2 linked regions of the Methylomonas sp. 11b genome follow. The protein of the gene in region 1 binds, or shares a complex with, the protein of each later gene. Links are inferred from orthologs where the notes say so. Each region holds a gene or a part of one and is shown on either strand. Other genes may lie near its edges.

What was found. Proteins that work in one complex are often made in the same cells at the same time.
Region 2: the proteins of mnmE (region 1) and mnmG are in contact, whole or in part, in a solved structure (PDB 9HIP), measured with the Escherichia coli proteins. The link is inferred for Methylomonas sp. 11b from one-to-one orthologs.

The regions. Positions count from the first base shown.
Region 1 is NZ_KI911557.1:3,863,152-3,868,483, forward strand. What follows is about bases 1-2,955. They hold mnmE (tRNA uridine-5-carboxymethylaminomethyl(34) synthesis GTPase MnmE), read left to right. Parts: upstream 1-785; coding sequence 786-2,126; downstream 2,127-2,955. Other genes in these bases: yidC (membrane protein insertase YidC), read left to right, coding at 1-780; METH11B_RS0118580 (hypothetical protein), read right to left, coding at 2,146-2,541; METH11B_RS0118585 (SagB/ThcOx family dehydrogenase), read right to left, coding at 2,667-2,955. In the rest of the region: more of METH11B_RS0118585, read right to left, coding at 2,956-4,259; METH11B_RS0118590 (nitrogen fixation protein NifZ), read right to left, coding at 4,524-4,793; METH11B_RS0118600 (HesB/IscA family protein), read left to right, coding at 4,990-5,332. UniProt on the Escherichia coli protein: Exhibits a very high intrinsic GTPase hydrolysis rate. Involved in the addition of a carboxymethylaminomethyl (cmnm) group at the wobble position (U34) of certain tRNAs, forming tRNA-cmnm(5)s(2)U34.
Region 2 is NZ_KI911557.1:3,085,584-3,090,919, forward strand. Bases 2,377-5,336 are described here. They hold mnmG (tRNA uridine-5-carboxymethylaminomethyl(34) synthesis enzyme MnmG), read right to left. Parts: upstream 4,811-5,336; coding sequence 2,942-4,810; downstream 2,377-2,941. Other genes in these bases: rsmG (16S rRNA (guanine(527)-N(7))-methyltransferase RsmG), read right to left, coding at 2,377-2,942; METH11B_RS0114885 (DUF7230 family protein), read left to right, coding at 4,865-5,104; ribA (GTP cyclohydrolase II), read left to right, coding at 5,132-5,336. In the rest of the region: atpB (F0F1 ATP synthase subunit A), read right to left, coding at 1-5; METH11B_RS0114860 (ATP synthase subunit I), read right to left, coding at 23-391; METH11B_RS0114865 (ParB/RepB/Spo0J family partition protein), read right to left, coding at 702-1,550; METH11B_RS0114870 (ParA family protein), read right to left, coding at 1,547-2,323; more of rsmG, read right to left, coding at 2,316-2,376. UniProt on the Escherichia coli protein: NAD-binding protein involved in the addition of a carboxymethylaminomethyl (cmnm) group at the wobble position (U34) of certain tRNAs, forming tRNA-cmnm(5)s(2)U34.

The DNA.
Region 1 (5,332 bases):
TATGTCATCGGTTCCTATTCGCCGGATGTCAGCGTGCCCGCCAATGGCGAAGCGGTGCTTAAATCGCAATTGTTTGTTGGTCCCAAAATTCAGCCGGTCATGGAAGCCATTGCCCCAGGTCTGGAATTGACAGTCGATTACAGTTGGTTGACCGTGGTAGCCAAGCCTATCTACTGGCTGCTGAACCAAATCTACGGTTACGTGGAAAACTGGGGTGTGGCAATTTTGGGTGTGACTCTGTGTATCAAATTGCTGTTCTTTAAGCTGTCGAAAGCCAGCTTCCAGTCCATGGCAAAAATGCGCAAAATCCAGCCGCGCTTGAAAGAGCTGCAAGAGCGTTATCCCGACGACCGCCAGAAGTTCAACACCGAAATGATGGCGATGTACAAAAAGGAAAAAGTGAATCCGCTCGGCGGCTGTTTGCCGATCATGGTGCAGATTCCGGTGTTCATTTCCCTGTATTGGGTATTGATCGAAACGGTGGAATTGCGTCAGGCCGAGTTTGCCTTGTGGATACATGACTTGTCCGCGCAAGACCCATTCTATCTGTTGCCGATCCTGTACGGCATCACCATGAAGATTCAGCAAAGCTTGAATCCGGCACCTATCGATCCGCTGCAAGCCCAGGTGATGAAAATGTTCCCTATCGTTTTCACCGTGTTCTTCCTGTTCTTCCCATCCGGTTTGGTACTGTACTGGATCTGCAACAACAGCTTGTCGATCATTCAACAGTGGTACATCACCAAACACGTGCTGGCCGAAGACAATCACGCCCACTAAAACGCATGCGTGACGGCGACACCATAGCCGCCATTGCCACGCCGCCCGGTAACGGCGGCGTCGGCGTCATTCGCATCTCCGGGCCGTCCGCGCCCGGAATCGTGCAAAGCCTCACCGGCAAAAATCTTCCCAAACCTCGCTACGCACAATATGCCAATTTCCTCGATGCCGATGGCCGGGTGATCGACAGCGGATTGCTGTTGTATTTTGCCGCGCCGGCTTCGTTTACCGGTGAACAGGTTGTAGAACTGCAAGGCCACGGCGGCAGCGTGGTGTTGGATATGCTGCTGCGGCGAGTATTGGCCCTGGGCGCGCGACTGGCGAATCCCGGCGAATTCAGTCAGCGGGCTTTTCTGAATAACAAAATCGATTTGGCTCAAGCCGAAGCCATAGCCGACCTGATCAGCAGCGGCACCGAGCAAGCCGTGCGCTCTGCGCAGCAATCTATGCAAGGCGTGTTTTCCGAACAGATTAACGAATTGATAGATGAACTGATCGAACTGCGGGTGTTTATCGAAGCGGCCATTGATTTTGTCGATGAAGAAATCGACTTTCTTGGTGATGGCGTGGTAGCCGGGCGCATAGCGCGCTTGCAAAGTAAACTTGCCGAAATCTGTAAAACCGCTCAGCAGGGCAGGCTGTTACATGACGGCATGACCGTGGTGCTGGCCGGCAAACCCAATGCCGGCAAATCCAGTTTATTGAACGCCCTGGCCGGTCATGATGCGGCCATCGTGACCGATATTGCCGGCACCACGCGTGACGTGCTGCGCGAACGTATTCAACTGGATGGCATGCCTTTGCATATCATCGATACCGCAGGCTTGCACGACAGCGACAACCCGGTCGAGCAGGAAGGCATCCGCCGCGCCCGCCAGGAAATTGCCAAGGCCGACCGAATTTTACTCTTGATAGACAGCACCGACCCGGATGGCGCCAGCCTGGACGCCAGTCTGCCGGCCAATATAGCGGTCACCAAAGTGTTCAATAAAATCGATTTGGTCGGCGGCCAGCCCCAGGCCTTGGAAACACCGCACGGCGCGGAAATTCATCTGTCCATCAAACACCGATTGGGACTGGATTTACTGCGCCAACACCTGAAGCAAAGCATGGGCTTTACCGAAAGCGCGGATAACGTGTTTGTCGCTAGAACGCGCCACATCCAAGCCCTGCAACTGGCGGCGCAGGCCGTCGACCGCGCCGCCGAGCAATTGCAGCATCAAGCCCACGAACTGGTTGCCGAAGAACTGCGCCAGGCGCAAACCAGCTTATCCGCCATCACCGGCGAATTTACCTCGGATGATCTCTTAGGCGAAATTTTTTCCAGCTTTTGTATCGGCAAATAAGCGCTTGGCGCGGCCCGGATCAATCAATTTGTTCCAATACCACCGGCTTGGCGCTAAATACTTCGGCAACCAGTTCTAGTTGCGCGGCAAATAGCGGCAGGGTTGGAATTTTCCAGGCTTTGCCGGTGAATTTGGCCAGGATGTTGTTCAGCCAAAGCCGGTCGGAATTGGCGCGGTGAATAATAAAACGATAGGACTCGCCGTCGTTGAATACCGCAAAGTCTTCCAGCGTGACTTCTATGGTGTGCTCCTCGCCGTAAAGCCGGGTCTGCACATAAACCTTACGGGCATCGAGATCGAAATTAAATTGGGTTAACTCCGCGATACCTTTCATGATGATGTTCGCGCCCCAAATGATCAGGGCGTTGGGCGTTAATTTGATGATAAAGCGGATCACGTTGGATTTAAAACTCATGGCGGGCCTTCATATGTTGGCAGGGATAAAGTCATGATTTTAAACATTGTTGGCGGGATTGTTTCGTAAATATTTCAACGCGGCTCGCCCGCTCGCCAAACCCAAGCTAATCGGGCGTTCGCGACCTATTGGCTCAAATGCGCGTAGGCCGGAAACGTTTGCAAACGACTGTCATCCAGCGGTTCGCCGATAGTAAAGTGATACAGACTTTGCCAGTCGTTATCCTTTAAACCCAACACGCCATGCACTGCATCATCAAAGAAGCAGCCGATGCCGGTGCCGCGCACGCCCGCGGCTTCCGCTTCCAGGTACAAAATCTGTCCCAGCAAGCCGCTTTCCCAAAATAGCCGGCGATAGCGCCAAGCTTCGGCTTCCACATTCTCTGAAAAGCGCGCCAACATGCCTAAGTTAAATGCGCTGTCGCTGGCGATGGGTTGGTGGCAGGACAGGGTTTTCGCAGCTTGCCTGATGTTGCCGGCCGTCAGTCGATAAAATTCGAACGGCGCTTCGACTGATTGCCATTCAAAGTCGGCGGAACAAGCCTGTTTTAATTCCGTCGCCGCATCCGTGGTACGCGGTAGTAAATACAGGCCCGGCTCCAGACCCGCTACCCGATGCACGAATAAGACGATATTGATTTGCGCCGGCCAGTTCCAGGCCGTAAAGGGTGGTTTTGAATTTGGCATTAGCGCAGCCAGCATGCGATGAAAGTCGGCCAGCGGTAGATCCAGCGATTTGCCGTTGAAATGCTGCGCACTGCGGCGTTGGCGAATCAGACGGCTGGCAGGGAGATTGAGGCTGGGCGGGGGCAGATCCAGGCTCGGCAGCGTTACTCGTTCCGCAGTGGTGGCGGGCTTTATAGCCTGCGCGGAGACTTCGTCGATAATCGGCCAGCGGTAAAAATGCCGGCCGCTTAAACGTTCGGCTTTCCCGAACCATTCGGCGCTTTGGGCAAGCGCCGGCAAATCTGCAGTGGAGAGCGTGCCATCGGCGGTTTGGCTTGTGTGCAGCCGACAGAATAAATCCGGCGCCTCATGTTCGGTAGCGACAAAATCGTCGCTGCGATCCAGCCCCAACCAAGCGGCGATGTCAGCATCGGCAGTCTCGCCGAGCAACTCTATCGACCAACCCAAGCAAGCGGCGGCGTAACTTAACGCTGCCAAAGCGTGGCCTATATCATGTTGGCAATAGCGAAAGGCCCGTTCGCCGTATTTCCAAGCTTCCCGCCAGTGGACGGATGACAGACCTATATAAACTTCCTTTGTCGCCGTATCGGCCGTAAATCGGCTGCGGCGTTCCAGATGATGATCGTGACTGACATAGTGATATGCGCCGGGCTGCAATAAGTCCGGGTCGGTGCAAAGCAAATAGGCCTCGGTCGGATGTAAGTTGCCACTGGAGGGATTGCAGCGCAAGGCCCAGCGGTCCGGTCCGAATTGCTTCCATGCCGACAAACCTAAAGACAGTTCTAATAACAGACCCAGATTGGCCAGGTTTAAAGACTGCGGCTCTATCCGTTCCGGTTTGTCCAAGTCAGCGAACAAACAACTTAGCTCGGCGCCAGGCGGCGGCAGTTTCACCGCTTCGCAGCCGCTAAAACGCCGAAACGGATTGGGTTGGTCGTCCCAATCCAACGATTCCGGGCCTTTGGCGTAGGCATTTAATTGATGTTTGGTGCGGTTGTGGTATTGGATGACGGACTCGGAAGGAGTTGGCATGGGTTGGCCTTAATTAAGCTGGGTGTATATTCATTCAAGCACACGCCATGCCTCGGCGCATGCAAACCTTTGATTGCGGCGATTCCTGACGCTTGTTGGAAGGCTGCGCGGCGGGACATTGGTGGGCCGGGCACGGCATTCCCACGCGAGAGCGTAGGAATGTTACAAAGCCAGTCGCCACTTGGCCCAGGGCAATCGCCAATACTTCGACGGGACGAGACGCTCGGCGGCTAAACCACCTGTCTAATGCTGGGCGGAATCGGGTTAATGGGTAACTAACTCTTTTTCCGGAACGACCAAGTCCTCGGTCCAGCACCCAATCGGCCGGCCCAGATTTAGATCCTGGTCTTCGAAGCGGACTAAAAAAACCGTGAGTCCAGGATCTTCCTCGACATGTCCTTTCATCACGATCACGCCGCGGGCGCCTTCCTGCGCCAGCACTTCGCCTTCTTCGCTGTCCGGCATACTGCCATCGTCAACAATCGTATGCGCGGCGTACACCACGTCGCCCAAATCCAAATCTTCTACGTTCATGCTGTGCTCCTGTGAGAGTTTTGTAGTAAAGCCGACAAACGCTCTCGGTTTGTTGTGAAACGGCGTGCCGATTAAGGTTGGCCATCTGCCGGCGAGTGAGCAATTTCAGCGGCTTAGCCGAAATTTTCGCGTATGGCATGCTGGTTGCTTTATCTGTTTACAAAATCAATGCCAAACCCGTTCAGGAGACTTAAAGATGATTACATTAACCGAAAGCGCCATTCAAGCCGTGGGCCGTTTTATCAGCAGTTCCGACAAGCCGACCGGTGGGCTGCGCATCGAAGTGACCGATGGCGGTTGTTCCGGGTTGTCTTACGGCATGAAACTGGAAGCGAAAGAAAATCAAGATGACACCGTTATCGATTGTGGCGCCGTCAAAGTGTTTGTAGACCCGTTGAGCCTGCCCAGCCTGGATGGCATGTCTATCGATTTCGTCGATAGCCTGGAAGGTTCTGGCTTCAAATTTACCAATCCCAACGCGGTTAAAAGCTGTGCCTGCGGATCATCGTTTACCACCGGAGACGCCGGCGGTACACCAA
Region 2 (5,336 bases), 780 kb from region 1 along the record:
CTCATTTGTCCTCGCAAAAAAACTAATCACGCCACAAAAACAGCGCAAACCAAAAAACCGACAACACTGCGATGTAACCCACCATCAGCGTTAAGAAATCAACAGAGGGAATCTGTAACACGATAGAAAACAGGGCTACCGTCAAAATTAACTTAACCGTTTCGCCTGCATAAAATGCATTAACGATACCCTGCGCGCCCAAATCCTTGGCAAGATAGATTTTGTAGGCAAAATACAGATTAGGCAGCAAAGCCACGAATCCTCCAAATAACGGAGATACTGCACTTTTCCAACCGCCTATCAACAAAAATCCCGACGCCACCAATGCAGCCATCAGGACTTGTCCAAAAACTACTTTTCTGACAGTAGAAAAATCATTTCTAGCTGTCATTCACTTCCCCTTTCGTCTTGAGCTGGGCGATTATATCCAGCCAGCACTTCTAAAGCAAGGTAAGCACGTCCGGCAGGAACCAATTGGCATTGCCACCTTGTTGATTTGGCTAGACTATCCCTGCCCAACACTCGATCAACAGCAAGCACAGAGGCTTTATATCGAACTTTCAATCCCAACGCTTACAGCAATACACATGCCATTTCGTAACACACTGATTTTCTGAAATATTGTCCAAATCGATATTGTAGCAAATCCGACAAAGCGCCGTACCATGGCCGAAATACGACATTTGCCAGTATCGAAGCACTCAATTGATTTTTTTTATGATGCCTTCCAGCTCTTCCAAACTGGTGTATGTAAAAATCAATTTGCCTTTGCCACTGCTCTGATGATTGATTTCCACCTTGGCGCCGGTTCTTTCACTCAAGTCCCGCTGCAACCGCAAGGTATCCGGGTCGATTTTTTTCACTGCCGCCGGCTTATCTTCATGCTGTTCGCGCACCAACTTTTCTACCGCCCTGACAGTCAAACCGTGTTTGACGGCTTTGTTGGCAATTTCGACTTGTTTGGCTTCGTCCAGCCCCAGCAATGCTCGAGCATGCCCCATTTCCAACAAGCCCTTGCCCAACATGCCTTTCACTTCACCAGCAAGCTCCAGCAAGCGTAACAAATTGGTGATCGTCGTACGCGACTTGCCTACCGCCGTAGCGATCTGCTGATGGGTGAGCTCGAACTCGTCCTGCAAACGATGCAGTGCCTCGGCTTCTTCCAACGCATTCAAATCCTCGCGCTGAATGTTTTCGATCAAGGCTATCGCCATCACCGAACGATCATCCAAATCCTTGATCAGCACCGGCACATCCTGCAACTCGGCTAATTGCGCCGCCCGCCAACGGCGTTCACCGGCGATGATTTCATATTTCTCGCCGTCTATTTTGCGGACAATGATCGGTTGGATGATGCCTTGCGCAGCAATCGAATCGGACAACTCCTTCAGCTTATCCGGGTCCATGTCCTTGCGTGGCTGATACTTGCCGCGCTGTAGGAACTCGATGGGCAAACTTTGCGAGTCTTGAGATTTTTCGGGCACCGGCGCGCTAACGTCGCCCAGCAATTCGCTCAAACCTCGCCCTAAACCGCGTTTTTTTTGCATCATTTTTTTGCCGCTTTTTCTTTTCTGATCATTTCACCCGCCAACGCGATGTATGCCATCGCGCCGCGCGAGGATTTATCGTAAGCCAACACCGGCACGCCATGGCTGGGCGCCTCAGCCAGACGAATGTTTCTGGGAATGGTAGTTCGGAAAACTTTGTCGCCAAAATATTCGATTAACTGATCGGAAACATCCTTACCCAAGCGACTGCGACTATCCACCATGGTTCGCAATATGCCTTCCAGATACAAACCCGGATTGACGCTATCGCGGATGCTGCGTAAGGTCGACATCAATGAAGACAAGCCTTCCAGCGAATAATATTCGCACTGCATGGGAATCAACACGCTATTAGCAGCCACCATCGCGTTCAAGGTCAGCATATTCAAAGACGGCGGACAGTCGATCAAGATGTAATCGTATTGATCTTTTATCGTCAGTAAAGCATCGGCCAGGCGGCGCTCGCGATGCTGCGCACTCATCAACTGCACTTCGGCTGCGGTCAGATCGGCGTTCCCTGGGATCAAATCAAAACCCAGCTGCTTATTTTTCACGACAATCTCGGAAACCGGCACTTCTTCCAGCAGTAACTCACAGCTGGAATATTCGATTTCTTCCTTATTCACCCCGCAACCCATAGCCGCATTGCCTTGCGGGTCCAGGTCGATTAACAACACCTTGCGCTTAGTTGCCGCCAAAGCCGCCGCCAGATTGACGCTGGTGGTGGTTTTGCCGACTCCGCCTTTTTGGTTGGTAATCGCAATAATCTTAGCCATGCTTGGGGTTCTCCAGTCGAATCAGGCAGCGTTCGGCGTCTATGCCGGGCACCATCAGCGGAATCACGCTGTATGTTGCGGCCAAGTCTATCAGCTCTTGCTCGGGCTGCTGACCTTTCATCGCCAGCAGTACGCCATCGTCAGCCAGCAAATGACCGGTGAGTTGCAGGATATCGGGCATGCTGGCAAAGGCTCGGCAAATAACCGTGGAATACAACTCAGCCGGTTGCAGCAGTTCAGCGCGGCTATGCACTATCACGACATTTTTCAACTTCAACTCCAGCACGGCCTGCTGTACAAAGCGGGTTTTCTTGGAGTTGGAATCGACCAAGGTGAAATGGCAATCTGGCCGACAAATCGCCAACGGAATGCCCGGCAAACCGGCACCGGTACCTATGTCCGCGACGCGCGAACCGTGAAGATACGGCAGAATCGCCAAGCTATCCAGGATGTGCAGACTGACCATTTCCAGCGGATCGCGCACCGCCGTCAGGTTATAGGCTTTGTTCCATTTGGCAATCAACTTGATAAAGCGCAATAACGCATCGTTACCGTGCTCACCGATATCCAGCCCGAGCGCTTTTAGGCCGAGCTCCAGCTTATCGCGACAAGCATCCATCAAGCGCTTTTCTTTTTCAGATGCACCAACAACAAGGAAATCGCTGCAGGGGTAATGCCAGGAATCCGCGAGGCTTGGCCCAAGGTTTCCGGTCGCTGCTTTTTCAATTTTTCGCTGACTTCGTTAGATAGACCGGACACTAGGCTGTAATCAACATTGTCCGGCAGTTTCAAATGCTCGTAACGCAAGGTACGGTTGATTTCAGTTTGCTGGCGATCAATGTAGCCGGCGTACTTGGCTTGTATCGCTACCTGTTCGGCCACTTGCTCATCCACTTCGGTTTCGTCGCTGAATCGCAGCAGACTCTCGACATCCACTTCCGGGCGACGCAGCATTTCCATCAGACTGGCTTCTTTCAACAGTTTTTTACCCCACAATTCCTCGGCCAAAGCAGCTTCGTCGGATTCGGTGCGTATCCACTTTTTGGCCAGCTTACCTTGCAGATTAGCAATGGCTTCGCGCTTTTCTTCAAAGCGCTGCCAGCGGGCATCATCAACCAGACCCAGCTCCCGGCCTTGTTCGGTCAAACGCAAATCGGCATTGTCTTCGCGCAGTTGTAAGCGGTATTCGGCGCGACTGGTAAACATGCGGTACGGCTCGGCAGTGCCGCGCGTGATCAGATCGTCGATCATCACGCCAATGTAGGCTTCGTCGCGACCGGGGCACCAGCTTTCCAAGCCCTTAGCCAGACGCGCCGCGTTTAAGCCTGCAATCAAACCTTGGGCGGCGGCTTCTTCGTAACCGGTAGTGCCGTTGATCTGGCCGGCGAAGAACAAACCGTTCATATGCTTAGTTTCTAAAGACGTTTTCAGATCGCGTGGATCGAAGAAATCGTATTCGATGGCATAACCGGGACGAACAATTTCCGCATTCTCGAAACCGAGCATGGTGCGGATGAAGCGATATTGAATGTCGAACGGCAAACTGGTGGAAATGCCGTTGGGATACACTTCATTGGTGGTCAAGCCTTCCGGTTCGACAAAAATTTGGTGCGAATCGCGGTCCGCAAAGCGCACGACTTTGTCTTCAATCGACGGACAGTAACGCGGGCCAACACCTTCGATAATGCCGGAATACATAGGCGACCGATCCAAACCGGAACGAATGATGTCGTGGGTTTGTTCGTTGGTTCGGGTGATGTGGCAACAGATTTGCCGCGGATGCTGCTCGCGGCTACCCATGAACGAAAACACAGGCAACGGCGTGTCGCCGTGTTGTTCCTGCAATTTGCTGTAATCTATAGTGCGGCCGTCGATGCGGGCCGGCGTGCCGGTTTTCAAACGACCGATGCGGAAGGGCAGTTCCCGCAAGCGTTCGGCTAACGCAATCGAAGCAGCATCGCCGGCGCGGCCACCGCTGTAATTTTCCAGACCGATATGAATACGGCCAGCCAAGAAGGTACCGGCAGTCAACACCACGGCTCGAGCATTAAACTCCAGACCCATCTGGGTTTTTACACCCACCACGCGTTCGCCTTCCACCAGCAAATCGGAAACGGTTTGCTGAAATAAAGCCAGATTGGGCTGATTTTCCAGCGCAGTGCGCACCGCTTGCTTGTAAAGCATCCGGTCCGCCTGCGCCCGGGTCGCCCGTACCGCCGGGCCTTTGCTAGCATTGAGGATACGGAACTGGATACCGCCTTTATCGATGGCCTGCGCCATAATGCCACCCAGCGCGTCCACTTCCTTGACCAGATGCCCTTTGCCTATCCCGCCTATTGCCGGATTGCAACTCATCTGCCCTAAGGTCTCAATGTTTTGCGATAACAACAGAGTTTGCGCACCAGAACGAGCAGCAGCCAAGGCTGCCTCAGTGCCGGCGTGACCACCGCCCACTACGATCACATCAAAGTCTTTCTGGAATTTCACAGGCATTCTATGTTCAAATAAAACGTTATTTTAATAGCTTGCGGAGAAAAAAGCATGAGAAAACAAAACCCCAGCAAGGACTTGCAAGCCAAGCCCTGCAAAAACCCGGTGGCGAAATTCGCCCATCAGTTCAACAAAGCGCAGATTTTCGCCGACAAAACCCGGTATCGTCGCAAAGCCAAACATACAGGCCTGGAGCCTTTCGTAATCGTTGCCTACTCAGCAATTACGAAAGGCTCCAGGCCAGTCGCCATCGCTGCTGTCAACAAACAGTCGCGGGCACTTGCCGCTTAATGCCGCAGATTGAGGATTTCCACAGCAGTGAAAGCAAGCATAGAAGATAAAGTTCAAACCCGGATTCCCACCAAACACGGCGAATTCATTCTGCACTACTACAGCAACAGCCTCGATAAAAAAGAACATGTAGCCTTCGTCAAAGGCGAAGTAGCCGGCAAGGAAGACGTGCCGGTACGCATCCATTCAGAGTGTTTTACCGGCGATGTGCTGGGCTCACGGCGCTGCGATT